One region of the Shewanella sp. 10N.286.54.B9 genome, then DNA from elsewhere that is predicted to be linked to it. Evidence: predicted binding sites of a transcription regulator. Region 1 holds the regulator's gene; each other region holds the start of a gene.

Region 1 (2,211 bases):
TGCCCCAAGAAGCAAGTATTTTTAGAAAACTTTCGGTCCGTGACAACATCATGGCAGTACTGCAGACTCGCAGCGATATTGATAATGAGCAGCGTGAAGCGCAGCTAGAAAGTTTACTTGAAGAGTTTCATATTACTCACATACGAGATAGCCAAGGTATGGCACTATCTGGTGGTGAACGTCGTCGAGTTGAAATTGCACGAGCGCTAGCAGCTAATCCAAAATTTATTTTGCTTGATGAACCTTTTGCAGGTGTCGATCCTATTTCGGTCATCGACATTAAAAAAATCATTGAACAGCTAAAAAGTCGCGGCCTAGGTGTGCTTATTACTGACCACAACGTTCGTGAAACATTAGACGTATGTGAACATGCATATATCGTAAGTCACGGAAATCTCATTGCAGAAGGCACGCCTGCCGAAATCTTAGACAACCAGCAGGTTAGAGCAGTGTACTTAGGTGAACAATTCAGGCTATAGTTAATCAACAACATGAGCGTTTAAAGCGCGGCACTAGTTAAGTATACTAATATAATCATAGTGTTGGGCCTTTGCGCTCTCTTCGCCAAATTAACGAGCTTCAACGTTTAATTACAGTGTAGGGAATAGCGGTAAGATGAAAGCGTCACTTCAGCTCAAAATGGGTCAGCAGCTAACCATGACTCCACAGTTACAGCAGGCTATCCGCTTACTGCAACTGTCCTCTTTAGAGCTGCAGCAAGAGATCCAGCAAGCATTAGAGTCTAATCCCCTACTCGAATTAGATGAAGAGCAATCTGACGGCGAAGCTGTCAGCAACGAAGATCGCACCACCAGCGAATCCGATAGCTACTCAGAATCTGATAGCGACAACGATTACAGCGCCAGCGCCGAAGTCGATCCCCAGCAAGATAGTGCCGCAGTAGAAACCTCTGATGCATTGACTCAAGACTCAATGCCAGATGAACTGCCGATGGATACCACCTGGGATGAAGTCTATACCGTCTCATCAAATGCAAGCTCAGGCGGAATGCGTGATGACGACATGCCATTCCAAGGTGAAACCAGCGAAGGCTTGTATGAGCACCTTGAGTGGCAAAAGAACTTAACCCCTTTCTCTGATAACGACCTCGCTATCGCCACCGCCATTATTGATGCTATTGACGAACGTGGTTACCTCACTCAAAACTGTGAAGATATTCTTGAGGCGATGGGCGATCCAGAGATAGAAATTGATGAAGTTGAAGCCGTGCTCAAACGCGTACAGCATTTCGACCCCATTGGCGTAGCCGCTCGAGACTTAAGTGAATGTCTCTTGATCCAGTTAGCTCAATATGCCGCGACCACGCCACATATTGATAATGCTCGCCTACTCATCAAAGACTACTTAGATTTAATTGCAGGGCGCGATTTTAGGCAGTTAATGCGTAAAACGAAGCTAAAAGAAGATGAGCTACGTGAAGCCATAAGCCTGATCCAAACTCTCAACCCAAGACCAGGATTAGCAGTCACACGCAGTAAAGATGAATACGTTATTCCTGATGTATCAGTGGCCAAAAAGAAAGGCCGCTGGGTGGTTGAGCTCAATCCAGATTACATGCCTAAAATCAATGTTAATCAGCATTATGCATCAATGGCTCGCAGCACTAAAAGCCAAGCTGATGGCCAGTTTATCCGTGGTCATTTGCAGGAAGCTAAGTGGTTTATCAAAAGTTTAGAAAGTCGTAATGAAACCTTATTAAAGGTCAGTAACTGCATCGTTAAATTCCAGCAAGGCTTCTTTGAATATGGCGATGAAGCCATGAAGCCAATGGTATTGAACGATATTGCAGAAGCTGTTGAGATGCATGAGTCCACCATCTCAAGGGTTACCACTCAAAAGTATATGCATACCCCAAGAGGTATTTTCGAATTAAAGTATTTCTTCTCTAGTCATGTCGGCACAGATGACGGCGGAGAGTGCTCATCTACAGCTATTAGAGCGTTTATTAAGAAGTTAGTCGCTGCTGAAAACCAAAAGAAACCATTAAGCGATAGCAAAATGGCGCAACTTTTGGCAGAACAAGGGATTAAAGTTGCTCGTCGTACTATCGCGAAATACCGTGAAGCAATGCTGATCCCGCCCTCAAACCAACGTAAGAGTTTATAACTCAAAATTAGGCACTTGGAGGAATTTTCTATGCAAATTAACCTTACTGGGCATCACATCGAGATCACTGCATCGCTGCGTGGC
Region 2 (2,211 bases), on a different contig from region 1:
TTTTGGATAAATTAGCCGATATGCCTTTATGGGAACTGGCTTTTAGACCTTGGTTTCTAGTTGCCACATTATCATCAGTGCTTAGTATTGCAGCTTGGCTACTCTTTTTACATGGACAGCTACCTAGCCTAGCAGGAGCAGGACTGAGCCCGGTCATCTGGCATATCCACGAAATGCTATTTGGTTTTGCCGCAACCATTGCGGTTGGCTTTTTACTTACAGCCGCCCAGACCTGGACCAACCGCCGCAGCATACACGGTTTGCCGCTAATGGCGCTAACGCTAATCTGGCTAGTAGTACGTGGCTTACTCTGGTCGAACGACCCAAAATTGCAGCTAGCAGCGGTCGCGCTGCAAGCATCTTGGTGGTTTATCTCAATTGGCTATTTAGCCAGCATGGTGATTAAAGCTAACAGCAGTCGCAACTACCAATTTATTCCTTTATTAGCGGCAATGATGTCATTCAATATCGGCTTTTTGCTAGCTGATATAAATGGCTATACCGAGTTGGCGATGCACCTTTCTCGCTGCGCGATTTTACTGTTTTGCTTGCTAGTCGGCATTATTGGTGGCCGCGTCATTCCATTCTTTACCGGCAGAGGGGCTGAAAATGCCAAGGTCAAAGCCACACCACAACTCGATAAATGGCTACCTTGGGTGTCTCTATTAGGTTTGGCCGTCTTCTTTACAGGCTACTTCATCGAGCTGCCCTTCACTCCAGCAACATTACTGATCTTAGCGGGTGCTATGCACCTACTGCGTTTACTTAACTGGAACAGCCTAGCCACGGTCAAAGTGCCACTGCTTTGGTCACTGCACGGTTCATACTTAGCTTTAGCATTAGGGTTAATCGCGCTAGGTGCGAGTTATCATATTGAGGCACTGCGTTTTGCTGACGCGCTACATTTAATCACAGTAGGAACCTTAGGTGCGATGATCCTCGCCATGATCGCCCGCGTCTCATTAGGTCATACTGGTCGGCCATTAAAGCCTCATTTTTCAATCAATATCGCCTTCGTGCTAATTCTTGCAGGAGCCTTAGCACGAGTGATATTACCGTTAGCTCAACAGCCTATTTTAGCCTGGGATATCAGTGCAACTTGCTGGGTAGTCGCCTTCAGTTTATTCATCTGGCATTACAGCCTGATCCTTGTGCGCCCAAGGCCGAACTAAAACCAATTTTAAGCGTCGAATCAGAATAGATTTGCAAGAGTATAACCTTAAATAACAACCAGAAATTACACCCTAACAGTGCCGCTATAGGGCACAAAAATTGATTAAGGATATTTAGATGTTATCTGAAAAACATATCAGCATAGTTAAGAGCACCATTCCATTATTAGAGTCTGCTGGTACTGCCATCACTGAGCACTTTTATAAACGTATGTTTAGCCACAACCCAGAGCTAAAACATATCTTCAACTTGAGCAACCAGCACTCTGGCGGTCAACCAGCAGCTCTTTTCAATGCGGTTGCAGCTTACGCAAAAAATATTGATAACTTAGGGGCACTAAGTGGCGCCGTTGAGCGCATCGCCCATAAACATACCAGCTTTAATATTCAGCCAGAGCATTATCCAATTGTGGGTCATCACCTACTTGAGACCCTAAGAGAATTAGCACCGGATGCTTTTACCCCTGAAGTCGAAGAAGCTTGGGGCGCTGCTTACGGTGTACTCGCAGGGATCTTTATCGAGCGCGAAGGTGCCCTTTATCATAGAAGTGCCAATGAGACTGGCGGCTGGCAAGGCGCACGACAGTTTACAATTACCGACAAAACCAAGGAATCAGATCTAGTAACAAGCTTTGTGCTTACTCCTGTAGATAGCCTAGCGGTTATTGATTTTGAGCCCGGTCAGTACCTTGGCATTTGCGTAGAGCCTACTGACCATCAATATCGAGAAATGCGTCAGTACTCGCTATCGGATAAACCTAATGGCAAGCAATACCGCATCTCAGTGAAGCGCGAAGCACAAGCAACGCCAGGTGTAGTATCAAACTATCTACATGATCACATCAATGTTGGCGACAGTATTGATGTTTACCCACCAGCAGGCGATTTTCACTACGAGGAGCGCGAAGCCCCTGTAGTACTTATTTCTGCCGGTGTCGGGGTAACGCCGATGCAATCAATGCTGGAGATGTTGGCGGCTAAGTCTTTTGCTAAACCAGTATTCTACCTGCATGCCTGTGAAGGGGTTGAACAGCACTCA
Region 3 (2,211 bases), on a different contig from region 1:
TAAGGTTGCTTTTGTGCTCGCAAGCGCTAACAAGTTGTCTGCATCTTGCGATTGCAGTGCTTGCTTTTCTTGACTGATAACGGCTTTAAGCTCAGTCAACACGGTATGTTGTGAGCTTAAAAGATGAGATAAATTAGTCATAATGGCCTTATCTGTTTTGCCTTAATCCGCGTTTAACGGCGACATTTAGTTTAAATCGCTGAGATCACTCTCAAAGTTTGCGATATTAGTTGCAAGCTTATCTGGATCGATTTTGTAACGACCTTCAGCAATAGCCGCTTTAATTTCGTCCACTTTCTTTTGGTCTATATCAGGCATATCAGCCATCTTTGTCTGTACATTTTGCAATTGTTGAGCCTGTGGCGTAATTGACACAGAGTCGGCTTTTTGTGCTGCTGCAGTTTGTGCTGGGGCGGCTGGCGCACTTTGTGCTGCAGAGCCTTTGCCCGCGTTACTGCTGTTTATACGCGATGTTGCCGCGCTATTTACTTGTTTAATATCCATAGCCATTTTGGTATCCAACATTGAATAAAGAGACTTTCTTACACATGCTATCGGCGCGATAACTATTAACTTTAGGCTTATTTTACATTCTTACTTCAACTTGGCCAACAGCGGTGACTTTTGCATTCAATGTTTTTTGCGAATGAGTGTTTTTGATACGGATTTTATCGCCCAGATTCCCATCGTGTAGGGCTTCGCCAACGGTCTTAATTTCAAAATTTTCTGAGCGGGCGAATATAGAAACAGTATCTCCTTTACAAACAATGCAAAGGTGATTATTGAAAATAGGTTGCTGGGGCGCGACACGACGCTTCAATCGTGCACCTACCACTTGATCTATTTGGTCAAATTGTTGACCGCGCAGTGTGGTTTGCTCTACATAATCGATTTCGACATCACTGCTTGATAGCAGGTCGCCTGGACCTAAGGTAGATTTAGCCACGACCACCGGATAGAGAATATCAACCCTCACCGATAAAAATATTTGCCACGGGTAACTTAAATCTGGACTATCGCAACTGATCTTTATCGTGTTGTTACGCCTGATAGCTCGGTCACTGGCAATTTCAGCTTTAATCGGCAAGTAGCAGCTCGGTAAGCTGACACGACTATCGAGGCTCTGAGGAGTGATATTTATCTTAGCTTTATCAGGGGCTTCGATTTTTTCTTCAACTGCGGCTATAGCTAATCGTGAAATGGTCGATATAGAAGGTACGCTAGCAAGTTGATCTGTATTTGCAATAGCGGCGATGGGTACAAATAATACGGTTAAAAAGAGCCAAAAAATTATTTTCATAATGAATACACCAGCTTGATTCGCTAGAATGCACCTAAGTCGTGTTATTTTAGAATTTCTGTAGCGAACTCATTAAATCGTCGGGTGTCATAAAGTTGACTAAAATCGCAACGCTAAAATCAGATAATACAAGCTAAGCAAGTAGCATGCCTAAATGTAGGTGTTAATTATATTGATCAGTATCGGCAGCATCGATGCGCTAAATCAACGTAATAAGTGGTCACTCAACTAAATTGAATCTTTTAGATTTAATCGATAAAAATAAGTACAAGGCAAATTTTCATGTCGAACATTCTTGAATCAGTAAATAAGCGAACGCAATTGGTTGGGCAGAACCGACTAGAGTTGTTGTTATTTAAACTTAATGGGCGTCAACGATTCGGCATTAACGTATTTAAGGTAAAAGAGGTGCTGCAATGCCCTCCGTTAACCAGTTTACCTAGGCTCAATTCAAACGTACGTGGCATTGCTCATGTACGTGGTATGACAATTTCAGTGATCGATTTAAGCGCAGCCACAGGTGGTCGCCCAATTGAGAACATCGAAAACTGTTTCATTATCATCTCTGAGTACAACCGCAGTGTACAAGGCTTCTTAGTGAGTTCTGTTGAGCGTATTATCAATATGAACTGGGAAGCCATTATGCCGCCACCTCAAGGCGCTGGCCGCGGTTCTTACCTCACAGCAGTCACCGAGATAGAAAATGAATTAGTAGAGATCTTAGATGTTGAGAAGATCTTGGACGAAATCTCACCCGTTAATACCAATATCAGTAAAGAGCTTGATGATAAGCTGACCATTGATAGAGATCTGCACCATCACATCATGGTGATAGATGATTCATCGGTTGCCCGTAAGCAGATCATTCGTGCGTTAAGCTCGTTAGACTTGCAAATCGATACCGCTAAAGA
Region 4 (2,211 bases), on a different contig from region 1:
GCTTAAGAAGGAATTTAGCAGGCAATTAAATTAAAATATGCGATCTATGTAACAAAATTACAGTTTGGTCCATTGAATGGTTTTAAATACTACTTAATGTGAGTTTTAGTGAAATTAAATAACGGTACATTAGGTTGTTTTAGATTTAACCTCGGACTGATTCAGTTGAGTTTACCGCTAAGATCGCGAGCTAGGAGGGCGCTTTGGGTTGCCAGAGCTGATTATGCATTGAATGAAAATGCAATGGGAGCCCACTGCATCATGCTTTCACTTTGCACTAGCTTGCCAAAAACACCCTGAATTGATGCTTGTTTGCGCTAAGCTTGGTGACTAGAGGTCAAAGCTGTAGCTGTAACCGAGTAAAACTTTTGCATCATCTTCTTCAAGATCGGTATCACTCACCATAAAGGAGACAGTACCAAAATCTGTATCTTTACTTAGTGAAAGTGAGTAGTCAGCATAGTTATCTGTGCCATACCAAGCCGTTACCACATCACCCGTTGAGTAACCGTAGTGGGCAGCAACTGATAAAGTGTCTGATAATGGCAAAGTGACAGTGGTTTGCAGGTAACCCATATCTTTCTCATCAAGTGCTGGGACGCCAGTGACATCACTTCCTGCATTGACGACATGGGCATAGCTTACTTCAATCCATTTCCAACTGGCTGCTAGCGTCACTTCACCGAAATCAACGCTGTCATTAGCATCTGGATATGCGTAGTAAAGATAACTAATGTCGTAACCAAACTCATCACCAATACTGCCAGCAAACCCTGCATAAAAATCAATTTCATAGCTGGTTTCATTGCCAAAGTCGACATTAGAAGCCCAAGTACCCGCATAGAAGCCGGCATCATGGCTGTAATCGACTCCGCCTTGCACCGCGACAGCATCATCTGTTTGAGTTATACCGCGCCACAAATAGTTAGATGTCGCTCCAATGTTGGCTTCGACCGCTGCATGTGCTGAAGCACTCAGTAGTAAAGTTGTGGTGATAACAGCAGTACCAAATAATAGCTTGTTCATTCTCTTCCCCTAAGATTATCATTTTTGTCATTGTCATAGAGGATAAAGCAAGGACCAAGCCAGAAAATTTCATATTATAAAACATTGCTTTAGGTAGTTTTATTGGTTATGAAATGTCTATTTTGAGTCAATTTAGGGCAAGAGGCACTGGTTTAGTGCAATATTGAAGCGGAAGATAGGTTTCTGCAGGCATAAAAAAACCTCCTTAGAGGAGGTTTTATATTAATCACAGAGATTGTGATTAGTTAACGCTATCTTTAAGCGTTTTACCCGCTTTAAACTTAGGTACTGTAGCCGCTGGGATCTGGATCTCTTTACCAGTCTGTGGGTTACGACCTGTGCGAGCTGCACGCTCTGAAGTTTCAAAAGAGCCAAAACCAACAATAGAGATTTTCTCTCCATTCTTCATCGCTTCTGCAACAGTTTCTTCAAAAGATTTTAATGCACGTGCGGCTTCAGCTTTCGTTAATTCCGCAGATTCAGCCATTTTTGCAACAAGTTCAGTCTTATTCATTTGAATCGTCTCTTCTTTCCGTAGATTTATTTGTTAGTAGCGCTATCTAACATGCCACAAGCTTTTGCATTTGAAAAGCGCTTTAAGCCTATGAAATAGCCTTTAAAGTCAAAAATAGGAACGATTTCTCAATTTTTCTACTCTTCGAGCAGTTGAAACAGGATTTGTTTGACCACTTGAGGCTCGAACGGTTTGTCACATAGCGCATTGACTCCTGCTTGTGACACGTTACTTAAGTGGGTGTCATTGGCTTCTGATGACACCATCAGAATCGGAATATGAGATTGCTCGCTATCGTTGCGAATAAATTGTGTTAGTGCCAATCCATCAACACTGGGCATATTGTAATCGGTGATCACTAGATCAAACATCTGCTGTTGCATGATCTCAATCGCTTCTTGGCCGTCTTGGGCTTCGGTAATCATACGTAAACCAAGATTGGTAATTGTACGCTTAATGACATTTCTTGCCATTTTGCTGTCATCAACCACCAGTACTCGTAGATCTTGTACATCGAAATGCGTCAGATCTAATTCATCGTGGCTGAGTAGATCAATCGTTGCGTTGAGTGCTTTTCCAAGATGGCTCGAAGTAAATGGCTTTGGCAGTATGGCCACAACACCAGATTGCCGATAGTTTTCTAGTTGCTCTCTGCGGCACTCGCTAGAGAC

The links. The regulator sigma-54, encoded in region 1, starts transcription at its own class of promoters, with help from an activator protein. The targets are predictions, from matches to a motif close to GTTGGCACGNNNNTNGNNT.
Region 2: a site for sigma-54 is predicted at 1,260-1,278, ahead of hmpA (NO-inducible flavohemoprotein). Genes of this name have one in related genera too.
Region 3: a site for sigma-54 is predicted at 1,436-1,454, ahead of flgA (flagellar basal body P-ring formation chaperone FlgA). Genes of this name have one in related genera too.
Region 4: a site for sigma-54 is predicted at 1,072-1,090, ahead of AB4135_RS04965 (TorF family putative porin). Genes of this name have one in related genera too.

Annotation. Positions count from the first base shown of each region.
Region 1 is NZ_JBFRIY010000017.1:16,267-18,477, reverse strand. Features, by position in the region: gene lptB (LPS export ABC transporter ATP-binding protein) at 1-479, shown strand, start outside; gene AB4135_RS05925 (RNA polymerase factor sigma-54) at 616-2,127, shown strand; gene hpf (ribosome hibernation promoting factor) at 2,158-2,211, shown strand, end outside.
Region 2 is NZ_JBFRIY010000022.1:100,778-102,988, reverse strand. Features, by position in the region: gene AB4135_RS08705 (NnrS family protein) at 1-1,172, shown strand, start outside; gene hmpA (NO-inducible flavohemoprotein) at 1,291-2,211, shown strand, end outside.
Region 3 is NZ_JBFRIY010000040.1:3,671-5,881, forward strand. Features, by position in the region: gene AB4135_RS14715 (flagella synthesis protein FlgN) at 1-141, opposite strand, end outside; gene flgM (flagellar biosynthesis anti-sigma factor FlgM) at 187-510, opposite strand; gene flgA (flagellar basal body P-ring formation chaperone FlgA) at 587-1,300, opposite strand; gene AB4135_RS14730 (chemotaxis protein CheV) at 1,583-2,211, shown strand, end outside.
Region 4 is NZ_JBFRIY010000015.1:74,816-77,026, forward strand. Features, by position in the region: gene AB4135_RS04965 (TorF family putative porin) at 331-1,026, opposite strand; gene AB4135_RS04970 (HU family DNA-binding protein) at 1,268-1,540, opposite strand; gene AB4135_RS04975 (response regulator) at 1,678-2,211, opposite strand, start outside.